3 regions of the Pelorhabdus rhamnosifermentans genome follow, and region 3 is predicted to be linked to each of the others. Evidence: a T-box and tRNA genes for the amino acid it is inferred to sense, from the RefSeq annotation. Region 3 holds a T-box; the other regions hold tRNA genes.
The links. A T-box is a leader RNA that pairs with one kind of tRNA and senses whether it is charged. The one in region 3 lies ahead of leuS (leucine--tRNA ligase), so its partner is inferred to be a tRNA-Leu.
Positions count from the first base shown of each region.

Region 1: it has a tRNA-Leu gene. The T-box ahead of leuS (leucine--tRNA ligase) is inferred to sense a tRNA for this amino acid. The anticodon was not compared.
Region 2: it has a tRNA-Leu gene. The T-box ahead of leuS (leucine--tRNA ligase) is inferred to sense a tRNA for this amino acid. The anticodon was not compared.

Region 1 is NZ_JAHGVE010000016.1:98,388-100,660, reverse strand. It holds gene Ga0466249_RS17535 (M48 family metallopeptidase) at 1-592, opposite strand, end outside; tRNA gene Ga0466249_RS17530 (tRNA-Leu) at 760-846, shown strand; gene Ga0466249_RS17525 (PucR family transcriptional regulator) at 1,325-2,273, opposite strand, start outside.
Region 2 is NZ_JAHGVE010000016.1:63,272-65,544, reverse strand. It holds gene coaE (dephospho-CoA kinase) at 1-384, shown strand, start outside; gene Ga0466249_RS17390 (lytic transglycosylase domain-containing protein) at 415-984, shown strand; tRNA gene Ga0466249_RS17385 (tRNA-Leu) at 1,189-1,274, shown strand; tRNA gene Ga0466249_RS17380 (tRNA-Leu) at 1,313-1,398, shown strand; gene Ga0466249_RS17375 (hypothetical protein) at 1,505-1,663, shown strand; gene Ga0466249_RS17370 (C40 family peptidase) at 1,889-2,273, shown strand, end outside.
Region 3 is NZ_JAHGVE010000009.1:72,941-75,213, reverse strand. It holds gene leuS (leucine--tRNA ligase) at 1-1,211, opposite strand, end outside; T-box leader at 1,272-1,478, opposite strand; gene Ga0466249_RS12520 (hypothetical protein) at 1,582-1,977, shown strand; gene Ga0466249_RS12515 (saccharopine dehydrogenase family protein) at 2,099-2,273, opposite strand, start outside.

The DNA.
Region 1 (2,273 bases), on a different contig from region 3:
GGTGGCTGAGTTCATGGATAATGAGATATTCTAATATTTCTGGTGGGGCCATAATGACTTGCCAATTATAAGATATGGTTCCTTTAGAGGAACAACTGCCCCAGCGGGTTTTTTGTTCGCGAATGGCAATTTTTACTGGTTTGACGTTCATGCGCACCGCCCAATAGTCCGTAAGTTTTTGAAAAGTCAACCGAGCCGATTCGATGAAAAATTGGCGAAGTAGAGTTGTCGGTGGAATTGGGTTAGGATCGGTAAAATATAAATGAATGCTGGCGTCTTTGACTGTTACTTTGTGAGAATCCGCATTCCCATGAAATTGTAGCTGATATTGTTTGCCGCCATATAAAACAGTGGCACCATTTCGGATTACTTGATTGACTGGATTTTGTTCTTCTGTTTTTAATTGTTCGGCATGTTTGATGATCCAAGCAGATTTTTCAATTAAAAGCTGTTCAACTCTTTTTTTCGTAAGTCTCGCTGGAACGGTGACAAGCAAGGAAGAAGACGAAATAAGCTTAAGTGAAATATTTTGGCGACTTTTACTATGATTTATGTGATAATCGAAGGGTTTATTTAACAATGTAATTTGCATTGGAGAACCTCACTTAGTTATTGATTCAATCATATCTTATGGAAGGTCAGGAAGCAACTTTTGTTTTTAATAAACTTTTATTAGTATAATTTTTTATTTATTTTCTTGACAATAATTCATATTGATGATATTATTATTTATGTTGTTGCAAGCGTGATGACATTCATGCCCGGGTGGTGGAACTGGCAGACGCGTCGGACTCAAAATCCGAAGTCCGTGAGGGCGTGGGGGTTCGATTCCCCCCCCGGGCACCAAAAATATAGTCAAAATTAATTTTGAACTGAATCATTATTCTCCCCAGTTTTTTCAAACGTTACATATTGAATTCATCGATTATGCTGTCCTCGATGCGGATGTATAGATTGCCCATTTTATAGGCAATCTATATTTTTCTGTTTTTCGGAGACGGTCTTTTTTATTTTTATATTGCTGTTACGTTCTTGGAATTTTTGTGAGATTTTATTGATTCGAGTTGTGCATCCAGACTGTCTGGATGGTTCCAGCAGGGAGCATTTTGACAGAATCGTGGACATCTTCCGTTGCATTTTTTGATTAGTTCTTTACGTTTGCTGTTCCTTTTGTCATAATAAAATACCTCCAATATCAGTTTTATTTTACCTGACATTGGAGGTTTAAACAATTTTTTAGATATCCTAGCAGATCTATTCTCTGGGATATCTCTCCTCAATTCATAAAATCCGCTTATTTTTGTAGCTACTTTTTTTGACCATTCTAATCATGACTTTTGTTAAATTTCCGTTGCCGTAAAGCTAATCGCAGGCAAAACACTAATTCTTTGTTATTAAAGTCCAAACTTACTATATCTGCAATTCTCTCTAATCGGTTAGAAAGAGTATTTCTATGGATATAAAGTTCGTTGGAGGTTTCAGTTAATCTTTTGTCACATTCAAGATATTTTTCCAGTGTTTTTAATAAGTCGGCGTCAGAGTTTTCTAGTTTTTGAATAATAGAGTCAAAGATTTGCGAAACGAGGGCGGCTGAATCATAATTTTCGAGAATAGAATAACAGGCGACTTCATAAGGAAAAGTGACCTGCCCCGTTCCTTTAATTTGTTGCCCGATGCGCAGACAGGTTAATGCGTTATGATAACTTTGACGGGCATTACTTAGCTCAGTAGCTATTGTGCCGACACCAATGGAAATTTTAAGGCTTGGGTATATATTGTGAAAGATATTATGCAGCGTTATCCCTAAGTGCGGGTCTTTTATAAATTCGTTAGTAGACGCTGCCAGTACAATGATTTTGCCTGCTCGTTCAGATACTATTGACAAAGGATTGGTGGATGTTAACAGTTGCTGCGTTGCTTTGTATAGGCGGGTCAGAATGACGGGAACATTTACCGTTTCTCTTTCGTCCACTTGAATTATCCAACATTCAAAAAATTTAGCCTTTTTTAATCTGGAACCCGAGAGAATTTCATCCAGATTATACTTTGACGGATCATCAATTAAAATATACTCGAGTATATCTCTGGAATAGATTCGGCGACTTTGGATAATTGCTTTTTGTTTTGCAAAATCCAGGGCTGCTACAATGCAAGTTTGTTCTAAAGCAATACAATTAATGTCTAAAAAGGTATCGGTTATCTGAATAATTGAAATATGCCCAAAGGATTCATTATCTGACATAACGGGAAAGGAAGTAATAAAATAGAAGTTA
Region 2 (2,273 bases), on a different contig from region 3:
GCTTTGGTGTTTCAAGATGCGAAAAAACGGGCATTACTAGAGAAGTTTACTCATCCGCGTATTGAAGAGAGAATCGTTGAACTCATAGAATTTGCCCAAAAAAATTCATATCCAGTGATTATACTTGATATGCCCTTGCTTTTTGAAACGGGCTGGGATAAAAGAGTGGATGAAGTTTGGGTTATTCAGGTAGATGAATCAATACAACGGCAGCGGTTAATGAAGCGCAATTCCTTTTCGGAGCAAGAAGCTACGTTGCGTATGAAGGCCCAGAAATCACAGGTAGAAAAAATTCGTAAGGCCGATCAAGTGATTGATAATAATGGCGATTTAGCAAAGCTGCAGGCTGAGATTTTACGAGTTTGGGCACAGGTAATGCAGTGACTTTTTACGGAGGATGGTATTTTGGGTAAGATGACTTGGGCCCGGTTTTTAATGATTACTCTATTAGTTGGTATGCTAGGTGCATATGGTGTTTTTCAAAGCACTTGGTTTCAAAAAGAGTATATATATCCTTTTAGTTATCAGACGGAGGTTTATCGGTATTCGGAGCGTAATAAACTGGACCCCTATTTAGTAGCGGCAGTGATCCGTACAGAAAGTAAATTTATTAATATGGCTCGTTCTCCGAAGGGCGCTATGGGACTCATGCAAATGATGCCAGATACGGCAGAATGGGTGGCACAACAAATTGACTATTCGAATTTTGAAGTTGCTCAGCTCAATGACCCGGAAGTGAGCATTCGTTTTGGCACGTGGTATTTGTCTTCTGTAAAAAAAGAATTTGGTGGTAATGAAGTGCTTATGCTTGCCGCGTATAATGCGGGCCGTGGCAATGTGAAATCGTGGATGAAACAATATCATTGGACAGCAGATTTTCAAGCAGTGGATCAAATTCCCTTTAAAGAAACACGTGAATATGTGAAACAGGTTTTGCGTGATCGCCAGCGTTATCAGATTCTTTATCAAGAGGGCAAGCCATAACTATATCAATCCTGCCTATCAAAAGAGTGCATATCAGATAAAAATGATATGCACTCTTTTGATTCTTTGTAGGGGTATATTTTTTAGTTGACATTTTTTCAGGATGCGGTATAATAGAGTTTGTCGGTATAAGAATATCTCTTGTTTATAACGTAAGTTGGGGCAGGGAGACATCCTTATCATATGTATTCAAGTTTATCCTGTGCGGCCGTGGCGGAACGGCAGACGCGCTAGCCTCAGGAGCTAGTGGGGGCAACCTCGTGGTGGTTCAAATCCACTCGGCCGCACCATTAAAATAATAGTAAGATGACTTGATGGCATATTTTATGCGGTAGTGGCGGAACGGCAGACGCGCTAGCTTGAGGGGCTAGTGGGGGCAACCTCGTGATGGTTCAAATCCATTCTACCGCACCACAATTGATAATCAAGACTTCTAGAATATCTAAGAAGTCTTCTTTGTTTTATATATTGATTTAGTTTATGATTTTAAAGGGAAGTCTTAAACGCGAAAGGAGAAGCTATGACAACAGAACGTAAAGAATTAAATAGCTACACCTTGACATCCGAGGAAATTGAGAAATTATTGAAAGACGAATTTGGTGATAAGGTTGCGCCAATGAACAGAGCCAAACTTGCCAAGCAAAATTTGCAGAGAATGAAAAATCGCGCTAGACAGTAAGTGTAAAACCTTTTCAGGATTTCTGAAAGGGTTATTTTTTTTAGTTGCGTCAAGCTTTAGTATAGGAAATACAATTATGTATAAGGCGTATACCTATTGTACTCCGTGAGCGGACCTTGTTATGGAAGTATGTTTAGTAACTTTCGATCATATTTTAAGACTCCCGCTTTTATAAATAAGTATGGAGTATTTGTTTATGAAAAACCTGTTGAGGAGAGAAGCTTTATGAAACGTCTCAAGTTTTTGGTTGTTTCGATGTTCATGTTGACAGCATCGATGGTGCCAGCAAATAGTGGTGTTGCGGCACCACTCAGTGTGATGCCTCATGTGACAACAGAAATGCTTGATGCTTCCTATTGGATTGAAAAACTGAATTACCCCGACCAAGTGATTATGAATAGTAGGGAGATTGAAACATTTAATACCGAAATCATGCGCAAATTACCTACAACTGTTTATGATTTAACATCCTATCCGGATAGCTTGTCTAAGCAGGATTTAGCGAAGTTATTACTGAAATATTCTTTCCCTACGAGCACGCTATTTACGAATGGTCGGGCTATTGAGGCAGCTTATTATGATAATTTAAAAAGCTTGATGAATTTCGAAG
Region 3 (2,273 bases):
GCAATGGCAGTTCGTGCATCTTCACTTGTCATACTGCTGAACTCGCCAGAATTGACAAGAATGCCATCCTCATGATAAGCGTCTGTCATGGAATCAAGACTCAGCTCTTTGCCTTGCGGTTGAACGACAATTTGAATAGGCAAATCATATTTTTTTGCAAACATAAAGTCACGTTCATCATGAGCCGGAACCCCCATAACAGCACCTGTCCCATATTCAAACAATACATAGTTCGCTACCCAAATCGGCACTCTTTTACCTGTAAAGGGATGAATAGCGTAAGCACCTGTAAACAGACCTTCTTTTTCCGTGTCACCTGATGTACGACTAACTTCACTAAGTCCACGCACCTTAGCAACAAAATCCTTGACAGCTGCTTCCTGTTCTTTACCCGCAATAAGGCGCTCAACAAAAGGATGCTCTGGTGCCAACACAATATAACTTACACCGTAAACTGTGTCCACTCTTGTAGTATAAACTGGAATTTTTTCATGAATCTCAGGAGCATCAAAAGAAAATTCAGCACCCGTACTTTTGCCAATCCAATTTTCCTGCATCGTTTTCACTCTGTCAGGCCAGCCCTTGAGTTCACTTAAATCAGCAAGCAACCGATCAGCATAATCGGTAATCTTAAAAAACCACTGTTCTAATTCTTTTTTCACAACAACAGAGTCACACCGCCAGCAATGTCCATCAACAACCTGTTCATTAGCTAGTACAGTATTACACTCTTCACACCAGTTAACAGCGGCTTTTTTCTTATAAGCCAAGCCTTTTTCATAAAACAATAAAAAGAGCCACTGTGTCCAGCGATAATAATCAGGATGACAAGTAGCCACTTCCCTATCCCAATCATAAGACAGACCAAGCGTCTTTTGCTGTCGGCGCATATTGGCAATATTATCCCATGTCCATTTATCCGACTTGAGACCATGTTTAATAGCCGCATTTTCGGCAGGCATGCCAAAAGAATCCCACCCCATAGGATGAAGCACATTGTAGCCCTGCATCGACTTAAACCTGGCAATAACATCACCAATGGAATAATTTCGGACATGCCCCATATGTAAATTACCTGATGGGTAAGGAAACATTTCCAACACATAGTATTCTGGGCGCTGACGATCAAGCTTTGTCTCATAAGCTTTCTGTTCCTCCCAGATGCGTTGCCATTTCGATTCTACTTCCGCCGGTACATATTTTTCGTTCATCATAAGAAAACCTCCCGAAATACAAAATAGGGAAAAATAAAAAAGTCCCTGGCAATAAAAGCCAGGGACGAGCAAACTCGCGGTACCACCCTGATTAGTGACAAAGTCACCCTCTCAATTCCGATAACGGCGGTTTTCCGTCAGCAGTTCATTCTTTTACTGCTGCTCCTCCACAGTGAGTTCAGTTTTAACGAAACGTCAGCTCCCATCACCCGCTAACTTTCTGTTGATTCGACAAAACTTACTACTCTGTTTCTTAAGATTTATGCATATAATTATATAGCAATCTTTAACAACCTGTCAAATCGACAATTCTCAAAAAGTTCTAGTCAAAAATTCACGGCATACAATAAATTTTAGGAGGTGCGTTATGTATAAATTAATTATTGGTACAGTCAGAGTCACCGTAACAGACGATAACATGAGTCGTGAGCAAGCCGCCACTTTAGCCAAACAGGCTATTGCCAAAGCAAGCAGTCATAATAAGCTGCTCAGCCATGTAGAAATTTCGTCCAATGAAGACGCAGAGCCGGAAGTAAAAGCAACAGAAAAAGCCGGCTGCAAGCTGATGCGGAAAAGCATCAAACAAAGCATCATTGATACGATTGAGGCAGCTGTACAAGAAAAGGTTTGTCCATCAGGCGCTTTTGTCAATCGTGAACTTTGGTATGATAATGATACAGGACAAGAATGGCGCGGTGCCGAAGTAGATACAGCACGCAGTGAAATTTACGCTAAGTTTGACTCCTGGCTAAAAACGTTATGAACGAAAAAGGCCAAAACTGGGTGACTGACATGCAAACAAAAACAGGCTGTAAGGCCTGTTTTTGTTTGCATAAAATATAAACAATTTCTCCAACGCTATATCATTTGGGTCTTGCCTCTCTTCAAACAGACTCTAGTGATTCAATAACCGGCGGCGTAAAAGCTACAGGTGCTTCAATCACGTTCGTAGACAAGCCTAGTGTATTTAACAGATCGATAAAAGGTGTAGGATCTAATTCTTCCACATTTACCATTCTCTTAATATCCCATTCACCGCGCGCAACCAAAATGGCAGCT